Methanocaldococcus jannaschii DSM 2661: one gene and its partners. Each later gene encodes a partner of the first gene's protein in a complex. Each region holds a gene or a part of one and is shown in the gene's direction. Other genes may lie near its edges. The genes, in order: rpl12p, rpl7ae and MJ_RS06415.

Evidence for each region.
Region 2: rpl12p (region 1) and rpl7ae share a complex: the UniProt entries of both Methanocaldococcus jannaschii proteins name them as parts of the 50S ribosomal subunit.
Region 3: rpl12p (region 1) and MJ_RS06415 share a complex: the UniProt entries of both Methanocaldococcus jannaschii proteins name them as parts of the 50S ribosomal subunit.

The regions. Positions count from the first base shown.
Region 1 is NC_000909.1:446,971-449,798, reverse strand. What follows is about bases 60-2,724. They hold rpl12p (50S ribosomal protein P1), read left to right. Parts: upstream 60-1,070; coding sequence 1,071-1,379; downstream 1,380-2,724. Other genes in these bases: MJ_RS02665 (DUF2334 domain-containing protein), read right to left, coding at 2,680-2,724; hisH (imidazole glycerol phosphate synthase subunit HisH), read left to right, coding at 2,089-2,679; MJ_RS02675 (TATA-box-binding protein), read left to right, coding at 1,531-2,073; MJ_RS02685 (50S ribosomal protein L10), read left to right, coding at 60-944. In the rest of the region: more of MJ_RS02685, read left to right, coding at 1-59; more of MJ_RS02665, read right to left, coding at 2,725-2,828. UniProt on the Methanocaldococcus jannaschii protein: Forms part of the ribosomal stalk, playing a central role in the interaction of the ribosome with GTP-bound translation factors.
Region 2 is NC_000909.1:1,145,572-1,148,500, reverse strand. What follows is about bases 164-2,929. They hold rpl7ae (50S ribosomal protein L7Ae), read left to right. Parts: upstream 164-1,252; coding sequence 1,253-1,606; downstream 1,607-2,929. Other genes in these bases: MJ_RS06410 (DNA cytosine methyltransferase), read left to right, coding at 2,303-2,929; MJ_RS06415 (50S ribosomal protein L24e), read left to right, coding at 2,012-2,224; MJ_RS06420 (30S ribosomal protein S28e), read left to right, coding at 1,727-1,954; hisG (ATP phosphoribosyltransferase), read left to right, coding at 164-1,024. Also shown: MJ_RS06435 (UPF0058 family protein), read left to right, coding at 1-136; more of hisG, read left to right, coding at 158-163. UniProt on the Methanocaldococcus jannaschii protein: Multifunctional RNA-binding protein that recognizes the K-turn motif in ribosomal RNA, the RNA component of RNase P, box H/ACA, box C/D and box C'/D' sRNAs.
Region 3 is NC_000909.1:1,144,721-1,147,633, reverse strand. The notes cover bases 1-2,750. They hold MJ_RS06415 (50S ribosomal protein L24e), read left to right. Parts: upstream 1-1,144; coding sequence 1,145-1,357; downstream 1,358-2,750. Other genes in these bases: MJ_RS06405 (RecB-family nuclease), read left to right, coding at 2,578-2,750; MJ_RS06410 (DNA cytosine methyltransferase), read left to right, coding at 1,436-2,527; MJ_RS06420 (30S ribosomal protein S28e), read left to right, coding at 860-1,087; rpl7ae (50S ribosomal protein L7Ae), read left to right, coding at 386-739; hisG (ATP phosphoribosyltransferase), read left to right, coding at 1-157. In the rest of the region: more of MJ_RS06405, read left to right, coding at 2,751-2,913. UniProt on the Methanocaldococcus jannaschii protein: Binds to the 23S rRNA.

The DNA.
Region 1 (2,828 bases):
AAAGTAAGCCTGTAGTGGCTATTGTAGATATGATGGACGTTCCTGCCCCTCAATTGCAAGAGATTAGAGATAAAATCAGGGACAAAGTTAAATTAAGAATGTCAAGAAACACCTTAATTATAAGAGCTTTAAAAGAAGCTGCTGAAGAATTAAACAATCCAAAATTAGCTGAGTTAGCAAACTACGTTGAGAGAGGGGCGGCTATATTAGTTACAGACATGAACCCATTCAAGTTATACAAATTATTAGAAGAGAACAAAAGTCCTGCTCCTGTAAGAGGAGGACAAATAGCTCCTTGTGACATTAAAGTTGAGAAAGGTTCAACTGGAATGCCTCCAGGACCTTTCTTAGGAGAGCTTAAAAGTGTTGGTATTCCAGCTGCGATAGAAAAAGGTAAAATTGCAATTAAAGAAGATAAAGTTGTTGTTAAAAAAGGAGAAGTTGTTTCACCAAAATTGGCAGCTGTCTTAGACAGATTAGGAATCAAGCCAATAAAAGTTGGTTTAAATATCTTAGCTGTTTATGAAGATGGAATTATCTACACACCAGATGTCTTAAAGGTTGATGAAGAGAAGTTATTAGCTGACATACAAGCTGCATACCAAAACGCATTTAACTTGGCATTTAACACAGCATATCCAGCAAAAGAAGTATTGCCATTCTTAATACAGAAGGCATTCATAAACGCAAGAGCTTTATCAGTAGAGACAGCATTCGTAACAAAAGAAACAGCTGGAGACATATTAGCGAAAGCTCAGGCTCAGGCATTAGCTTTAGCTTCAAAATTGCCTGACGAAGCATTGGATGAAGACATTAAAGCTAAGTTGTCCTCAGTAGAAGTTTCAGCTGCTCCAGCAGCTGAGGAAGAGAAAGAAGAAGAGAAAAAAGAGGAAGAGAAGAAAGAAGAAGATACAGGAGCGGCTGGATTAGCCCTATTGTTCTAACCGAAAAATATAAATAACTAATTATAAATAGTGAATTGCAAACTCTACTTCAAATTAATATTGTTTAGATATTACGGTTAAAACAAATAAATAAAACACAAAGGAGAACATTTGGAGGTGTAAATTATGGAATACATATATGCAGCTTTATTATTGCACAGTGCAGGAAAAGAAATCACAGAAGATGCAATTAAGGCAGTTTTATCAGCTGCTGGTGTAGAAGTTGATGATGCAAGAGTTAAAGCATTAGTTGCTGGATTGGAAGGAGTAGATATTGAAGAAGCTATTGCAAACGCTGCAATGCCTGTTGCAGCTGCTCCAGCTGCTGCAGCTCCAGCAGCTGCTGCTGAAGAGAAGAAAGAAGAAGAGAAAAAAGAAGAGAAGAAGGAAGAAGATACAGCTGCAGTTGCTGGATTGGCAGCTTTATTCGGATAAATTTTCTACTTTCTTTTTTTATTTTTAAATATTACATTTATTAAGTTAAATATACAAATTTTATGTAATATTTAAAAGTATTTATATATAAAGTATTTATATATGGGGTTTTTATATAATATCTAAGTTAGTTGTTAAATAGGTGAAAATCATGGAACCAGAAATTAAGATTGTTAATGTTGTAGTCTCAACAAAAATTGGAGACAATATTGATTTAGAAGAGGTTGCTATGATTTTAGAAAATGCTGAATATGAGCCAGAACAATTCCCAGGGTTAGTTTGTAGATTATCAGTGCCAAAAGTTGCTTTATTAATATTTAGAAGTGGAAAGGTAAATTGTACTGGAGCTAAGAGCAAAGAAGAGGCAGAAATAGCCATTAAAAAGATTATAAAAGAGTTAAAAGATGCCGGAATTGATGTTATTGAAAACCCTGAAATTAAAATCCAAAATATGGTCGCAACAGCTGATTTAGGAATTGAGCCAAATTTAGATGACATTGCCTTAATGGTTGAAGGAACTGAATATGAGCCAGAACAATTCCCAGGGTTAGTTTATAGGTTGGATGACCCGAAGGTTGTTGTTTTAATATTTGGTAGTGGTAAGGTCGTTATTACTGGTTTAAAGAGTGAGGAAGATGCCAAAAGAGCTCTAAAGAAGATTTTAGATACAATAAAAGAAGTTCAAGAACTCTAAATTTTAGGGATGAAAATGATTGGAATAATTGATTACAACGCAGGGAATTTGAGAAGTATTCAAAAGGCAGTTGAACTCTATGATAAGGTAATAATAACAAACAACAGTGAGGAGTTATTGGCTTGTGATAAGATAATTCTACCAGGTGTAGGAAATTTTGGTAGTGCAATGGAAAATTTAGCTCCATTAAAAGAGACAATATACAAAATTGTTGATGATAGAGTTCCATTCTTAGGAATATGTTTAGGAATGCAGATTTTATTTGAAGAGAGCGAAGAGAAAAGAGGAATCAAAGGTTTAGGGATAATAAAAGGCAATGTAATCAAGTTTAAGGATGTTGAAAAACTTCCACATATGGGCTGGAATAGTGTAAAAATAGTTAAAGATTGCCCACTGTTTGAAGGAATAAAAAACAATAGTTACTTTTACTTTGTTCATTCATATCATGTAAATCCAGATGAAGATTGTATAGTTGGAAAAACTGAATATGGAAGAGAGTTTCCAAGCGTTATAAACAAAGATAATGTCTTTGCCACCCAATTCCACCCAGAAAAAAGTGGAAAAATTGGTTTAAAGATTATAGAAAATTTTGTTGAGTTGTTATAATTAATTTTTTGACGTTTCATTTAAGAAATAATCTAAAAACTCTAATCCACTGCCATAATTAACTGCCTTTGGATGAATTGAGAGAAAAAACTTTCTATTTTCTTTTATACTTAATTTATAATCAGTTGTTGCTATTTTTTCAGCCACTT
Region 2 (2,929 bases), 700 kb from region 1 along the record:
AAGTATTATAGCAAAAATTTTATCTGATAATGGGAAAATCCCAAGAAGCGTATCAAACTTACTTAGAGTCAGTGGAGAAAAAATAAAAAAAGAAATTCAACGAAAGAGATGCAAAATAAAAAATACAAATACATGAATATAATAATTACGTGAGAAGATGATAATGTTTGCATTACCAAATAAAGGGAGGATTTCAGAGCCAGTAATGAAAGTTTTAGAGAAGGCAGGATTAAAGATTACAGTTAAGGGAAGAAGTTTATTTGCTAACACTGTAGATGACAACATCAAAGTAATGTTTGCAAGAGCAAGAGATATTCCGGAGTTTGTGGCTGATGGTGTTGCAGATATAGGAGTAACTGGCTATGATTTAGTTTTAGAGAGAAATGTTGAAGATAAAGTTGATTTCCTATTAGATTTTGGTTTTGGATTTGCAAAACTGGTTTTAGCCGCTCCAGAGAGCTCAAATATAAACAGCATAGACGATATAAAAGAAGGGATGAGAGTAGCAACAGAATTCCCAAACCTAACAAAAAAATACTTTGAAAAATTAAATAAGAAAGTTGAGATTATTGAACTTAGTGGAGCAACAGAGATAGCTCCATTCATAGGAATAGCTGATTTAATTAGTGATTTAACATCTACAGGAACAACTTTAAGGTTGAATAGGTTAAAAGTTATAGATGAAATTGTCTCATCAACTACAAGATTAATAGCAAACAAAAACAGCTTAAAAGATAAAGAGAAAAGAGAAAAAATAAATCAAATAGTTATTGCCATAAAAAGTGTTTTATTTGCTGAAACAAAAAGATTAATTATGATGAATGCCCCAAAGGATAAAGTCGAAGAGATTAGAAAATTAATTCCAGGAATGGCTGGTCCAACAGTTTCTAAGGTTTTATCTGACGATAATATGGTAGCTATTCATGCCGTTGTTAATGAGGATGAGATATTTACCTTAGTTCCTAAGCTTCATGCTTTAGGAGCGAGAGATATATTGGTGGTGCCTATTGAGAGGATTTTATAAACTTACCCAAAAGTTTTATATACTAAAAGTCAATATGTTGTTATACCTATTCTAAGCCACGATGATAACTACAGGGCTTTTGCAGGAAAATATTTCTTATATAAAAATATGCACCTTATAGATGCAAAATTCCTTATAAATATCAACAAGTGCAAAAGCCCTGTAGGAGTGGGCAATTCCCTCCGGATTGCCCATTTTTTAGCAAAGAGATGAAGGAGGTTGAAAGACATGGCAGTTTATGTAAAATTTAAAGTTCCAGAAGAAATTCAAAAAGAGCTATTAGATGCAGTTGCAAAAGCACAAAAAATCAAAAAAGGAGCTAACGAAGTTACAAAGGCAGTTGAAAGAGGTATCGCAAAATTAGTTATCATTGCTGAAGATGTTAAACCAGAAGAAGTTGTTGCTCACCTCCCATACTTATGTGAAGAGAAAGGAATTCCTTACGCTTACGTAGCTTCAAAGCAGGATTTAGGTAAGGCTGCTGGATTGGAAGTTGCTGCATCATCAGTTGCTATCATCAACGAAGGAGATGCTGAAGAGTTAAAGGTATTAATTGAAAAGGTAAATGTTTTGAAGCAGTAAATTATTAGAACGCTATTTAACCATCAATCAATAGTATATAGTTATTATTATATAAATTATGAAACACTACTACTAACTTTTTTATAAATTTTAAACCTTCATTAATATTAGGTGATGAGGATGGAAGATGAATTTGTTTATAAGGAAGCAGTAGCTGCTGAAGTTATTGAAGTCATTGGTAGAACAGGGGTTACTGGAGGAATTATACAAGTTAGATGTAAAATCTTAGGTGGAAAAGATACTGGAAGAGTTTTAGTTAGAAACGTTAAAGGTCCAGTTAAAGTTGGAGACATTATTATGTTAAGAGAAACAGAGAGAGAAGCAAGACCATTAGACAGAAGAAGATAAATAATTTAATCTTAAATTATTTTAAAATCACTGAAACACTATTAAAGGGGGATAGCTATGCCAGAATGGAGAACATGCAGCTTTTGTGGTTATGAAATTGAGCCAGGAAAAGGAAAAATGGTCGTAGAAAAAGATGGGACTGTATTATATTTCTGCTCATCCAAATGTGAGAAAAGCTACAGAATGGGAAGAAATCCAAGAAAATTAAAATGGACTAAAGTCTATCAAGATATGAAGGCAGAGTTAAAGAAAGCTCAAGAATCACAATAAGTTATTTGGCTTTTTTGGTATTTAATTTAAATTTTTAAATTTATTTTATTTTTTAAATAACCTTTTATTTTGGTGATAATGTTGAAATTTATTGATTTATTTTGTGGATGTGGGGGATTTTCAAGAGGGTTCGTGGAAGAGGGTTTTGAGCCATTGGTAGCTATAGAGTTAAATGAAGATGCCGCTTTTTCTTATGCATTAAATTTTAATGGTCAAATATATGAAAAAATAAGACCTGGAGAATTCAAATTGAAAGAATTAAAGGGCTATGTTGGAATCTACCCATTCAAATTTCCTTTTGAAGAGGAAGATATAAAGTGGCTAAAAAGACTGGGAACACTAAATGAAAAAACCAAAAAATTAAGTCCTGTTGTTATTAATGATGATATTAGAGAAATTCATGCAATTGAGATAGAAAAGTTCATCAAAAATAAAAAAGTAGATGTTATTATTGGCGGTCCTCCCTGTGAAGGTTATACAGGAGCTAATCCAAAGAGAGAGAAAAATCCTTATGATAGATTGTATAAAGACGAAACTGGAAGATTAGTTTTAGAATATATAAGGATTGTTGGAGATTTACAACCAAAAATATTTGTTATGGAAAATGTTCCTGGTATTAAAGAAGTTAGAGGGGCAATAATAAAAGAGTTTAGAGAAATTGGTTATGAGGACGTTTATTTCAACACTTTAAGAGCTGAAGATTAC
Region 3 (2,913 bases), 700 kb from region 1 along the record:
AATGGCTGGTCCAACAGTTTCTAAGGTTTTATCTGACGATAATATGGTAGCTATTCATGCCGTTGTTAATGAGGATGAGATATTTACCTTAGTTCCTAAGCTTCATGCTTTAGGAGCGAGAGATATATTGGTGGTGCCTATTGAGAGGATTTTATAAACTTACCCAAAAGTTTTATATACTAAAAGTCAATATGTTGTTATACCTATTCTAAGCCACGATGATAACTACAGGGCTTTTGCAGGAAAATATTTCTTATATAAAAATATGCACCTTATAGATGCAAAATTCCTTATAAATATCAACAAGTGCAAAAGCCCTGTAGGAGTGGGCAATTCCCTCCGGATTGCCCATTTTTTAGCAAAGAGATGAAGGAGGTTGAAAGACATGGCAGTTTATGTAAAATTTAAAGTTCCAGAAGAAATTCAAAAAGAGCTATTAGATGCAGTTGCAAAAGCACAAAAAATCAAAAAAGGAGCTAACGAAGTTACAAAGGCAGTTGAAAGAGGTATCGCAAAATTAGTTATCATTGCTGAAGATGTTAAACCAGAAGAAGTTGTTGCTCACCTCCCATACTTATGTGAAGAGAAAGGAATTCCTTACGCTTACGTAGCTTCAAAGCAGGATTTAGGTAAGGCTGCTGGATTGGAAGTTGCTGCATCATCAGTTGCTATCATCAACGAAGGAGATGCTGAAGAGTTAAAGGTATTAATTGAAAAGGTAAATGTTTTGAAGCAGTAAATTATTAGAACGCTATTTAACCATCAATCAATAGTATATAGTTATTATTATATAAATTATGAAACACTACTACTAACTTTTTTATAAATTTTAAACCTTCATTAATATTAGGTGATGAGGATGGAAGATGAATTTGTTTATAAGGAAGCAGTAGCTGCTGAAGTTATTGAAGTCATTGGTAGAACAGGGGTTACTGGAGGAATTATACAAGTTAGATGTAAAATCTTAGGTGGAAAAGATACTGGAAGAGTTTTAGTTAGAAACGTTAAAGGTCCAGTTAAAGTTGGAGACATTATTATGTTAAGAGAAACAGAGAGAGAAGCAAGACCATTAGACAGAAGAAGATAAATAATTTAATCTTAAATTATTTTAAAATCACTGAAACACTATTAAAGGGGGATAGCTATGCCAGAATGGAGAACATGCAGCTTTTGTGGTTATGAAATTGAGCCAGGAAAAGGAAAAATGGTCGTAGAAAAAGATGGGACTGTATTATATTTCTGCTCATCCAAATGTGAGAAAAGCTACAGAATGGGAAGAAATCCAAGAAAATTAAAATGGACTAAAGTCTATCAAGATATGAAGGCAGAGTTAAAGAAAGCTCAAGAATCACAATAAGTTATTTGGCTTTTTTGGTATTTAATTTAAATTTTTAAATTTATTTTATTTTTTAAATAACCTTTTATTTTGGTGATAATGTTGAAATTTATTGATTTATTTTGTGGATGTGGGGGATTTTCAAGAGGGTTCGTGGAAGAGGGTTTTGAGCCATTGGTAGCTATAGAGTTAAATGAAGATGCCGCTTTTTCTTATGCATTAAATTTTAATGGTCAAATATATGAAAAAATAAGACCTGGAGAATTCAAATTGAAAGAATTAAAGGGCTATGTTGGAATCTACCCATTCAAATTTCCTTTTGAAGAGGAAGATATAAAGTGGCTAAAAAGACTGGGAACACTAAATGAAAAAACCAAAAAATTAAGTCCTGTTGTTATTAATGATGATATTAGAGAAATTCATGCAATTGAGATAGAAAAGTTCATCAAAAATAAAAAAGTAGATGTTATTATTGGCGGTCCTCCCTGTGAAGGTTATACAGGAGCTAATCCAAAGAGAGAGAAAAATCCTTATGATAGATTGTATAAAGACGAAACTGGAAGATTAGTTTTAGAATATATAAGGATTGTTGGAGATTTACAACCAAAAATATTTGTTATGGAAAATGTTCCTGGTATTAAAGAAGTTAGAGGGGCAATAATAAAAGAGTTTAGAGAAATTGGTTATGAGGACGTTTATTTCAACACTTTAAGAGCTGAAGATTACGGAAATCCATCTGTTAGAAGAAGAGTTTTTGTTTCAAACATAGAAATTAACCCAGAAAAAACTCAGCCAAAAACTGTTATTGAGGCAATAGGAGATTTAATGTATAAAGGTAGAGATGTCCCAAATCATGAATTCGCCGCTCTACCTGCAAGGTTTAGGAAGAGAGTCCATAAATTAGGTTGGGGAGATGCATTTATCTATTTCAAAGGAGCCAATAGAAGGTTGGGGAATTATATAAGGTTGCATCCACTTAAATTAGCTGAGACAGTTATGGGTAAGAGGTTCTTTATCCACCCTTATGAAGATAGATTATTGACACCAAGAGAACAGGCAAGGTTGATGAGTTATCCTGATTACCATCTATTCGCTGGAGGTATAAGAAGCTGTTATAATCAGATTGGGGAAAGTGTTCCTGTGGCTTTAAGTAGAGCTATAGCCAGGGTGATTAAAGAAAACTTAAAATAAAAAAATGAAAAATAAATAAAAAAATACAAAAAACTAAAAAGGTGAGAAAAATGTTTATTTGTTTGCATAACACATACAGTGCTAAGCAAGTAGAAGAGTTTGGAAGAATCGCTTATGGATTTGATATCAACACAATAGTTGTAACAAAGGCAACTGCATCAGCTGCTCAGAGTGGAATTCCAACACTACATAAAATGGCATACAAATTAGGAAAGAATGTTTTATTCTTTGAAGAGTTAGATGATGCTATAGAAGTTTTAAGACCTGAGAAAGTGTTTTTAATTGGAAATAAAAGTATCTGTGATGAGAAGGTAGATTTTAATGAAGTTGGAGAAAATGATTTGGTTGTTTTCTGTGGAGCTTCAACCGGTTTCACAAAATTAGAG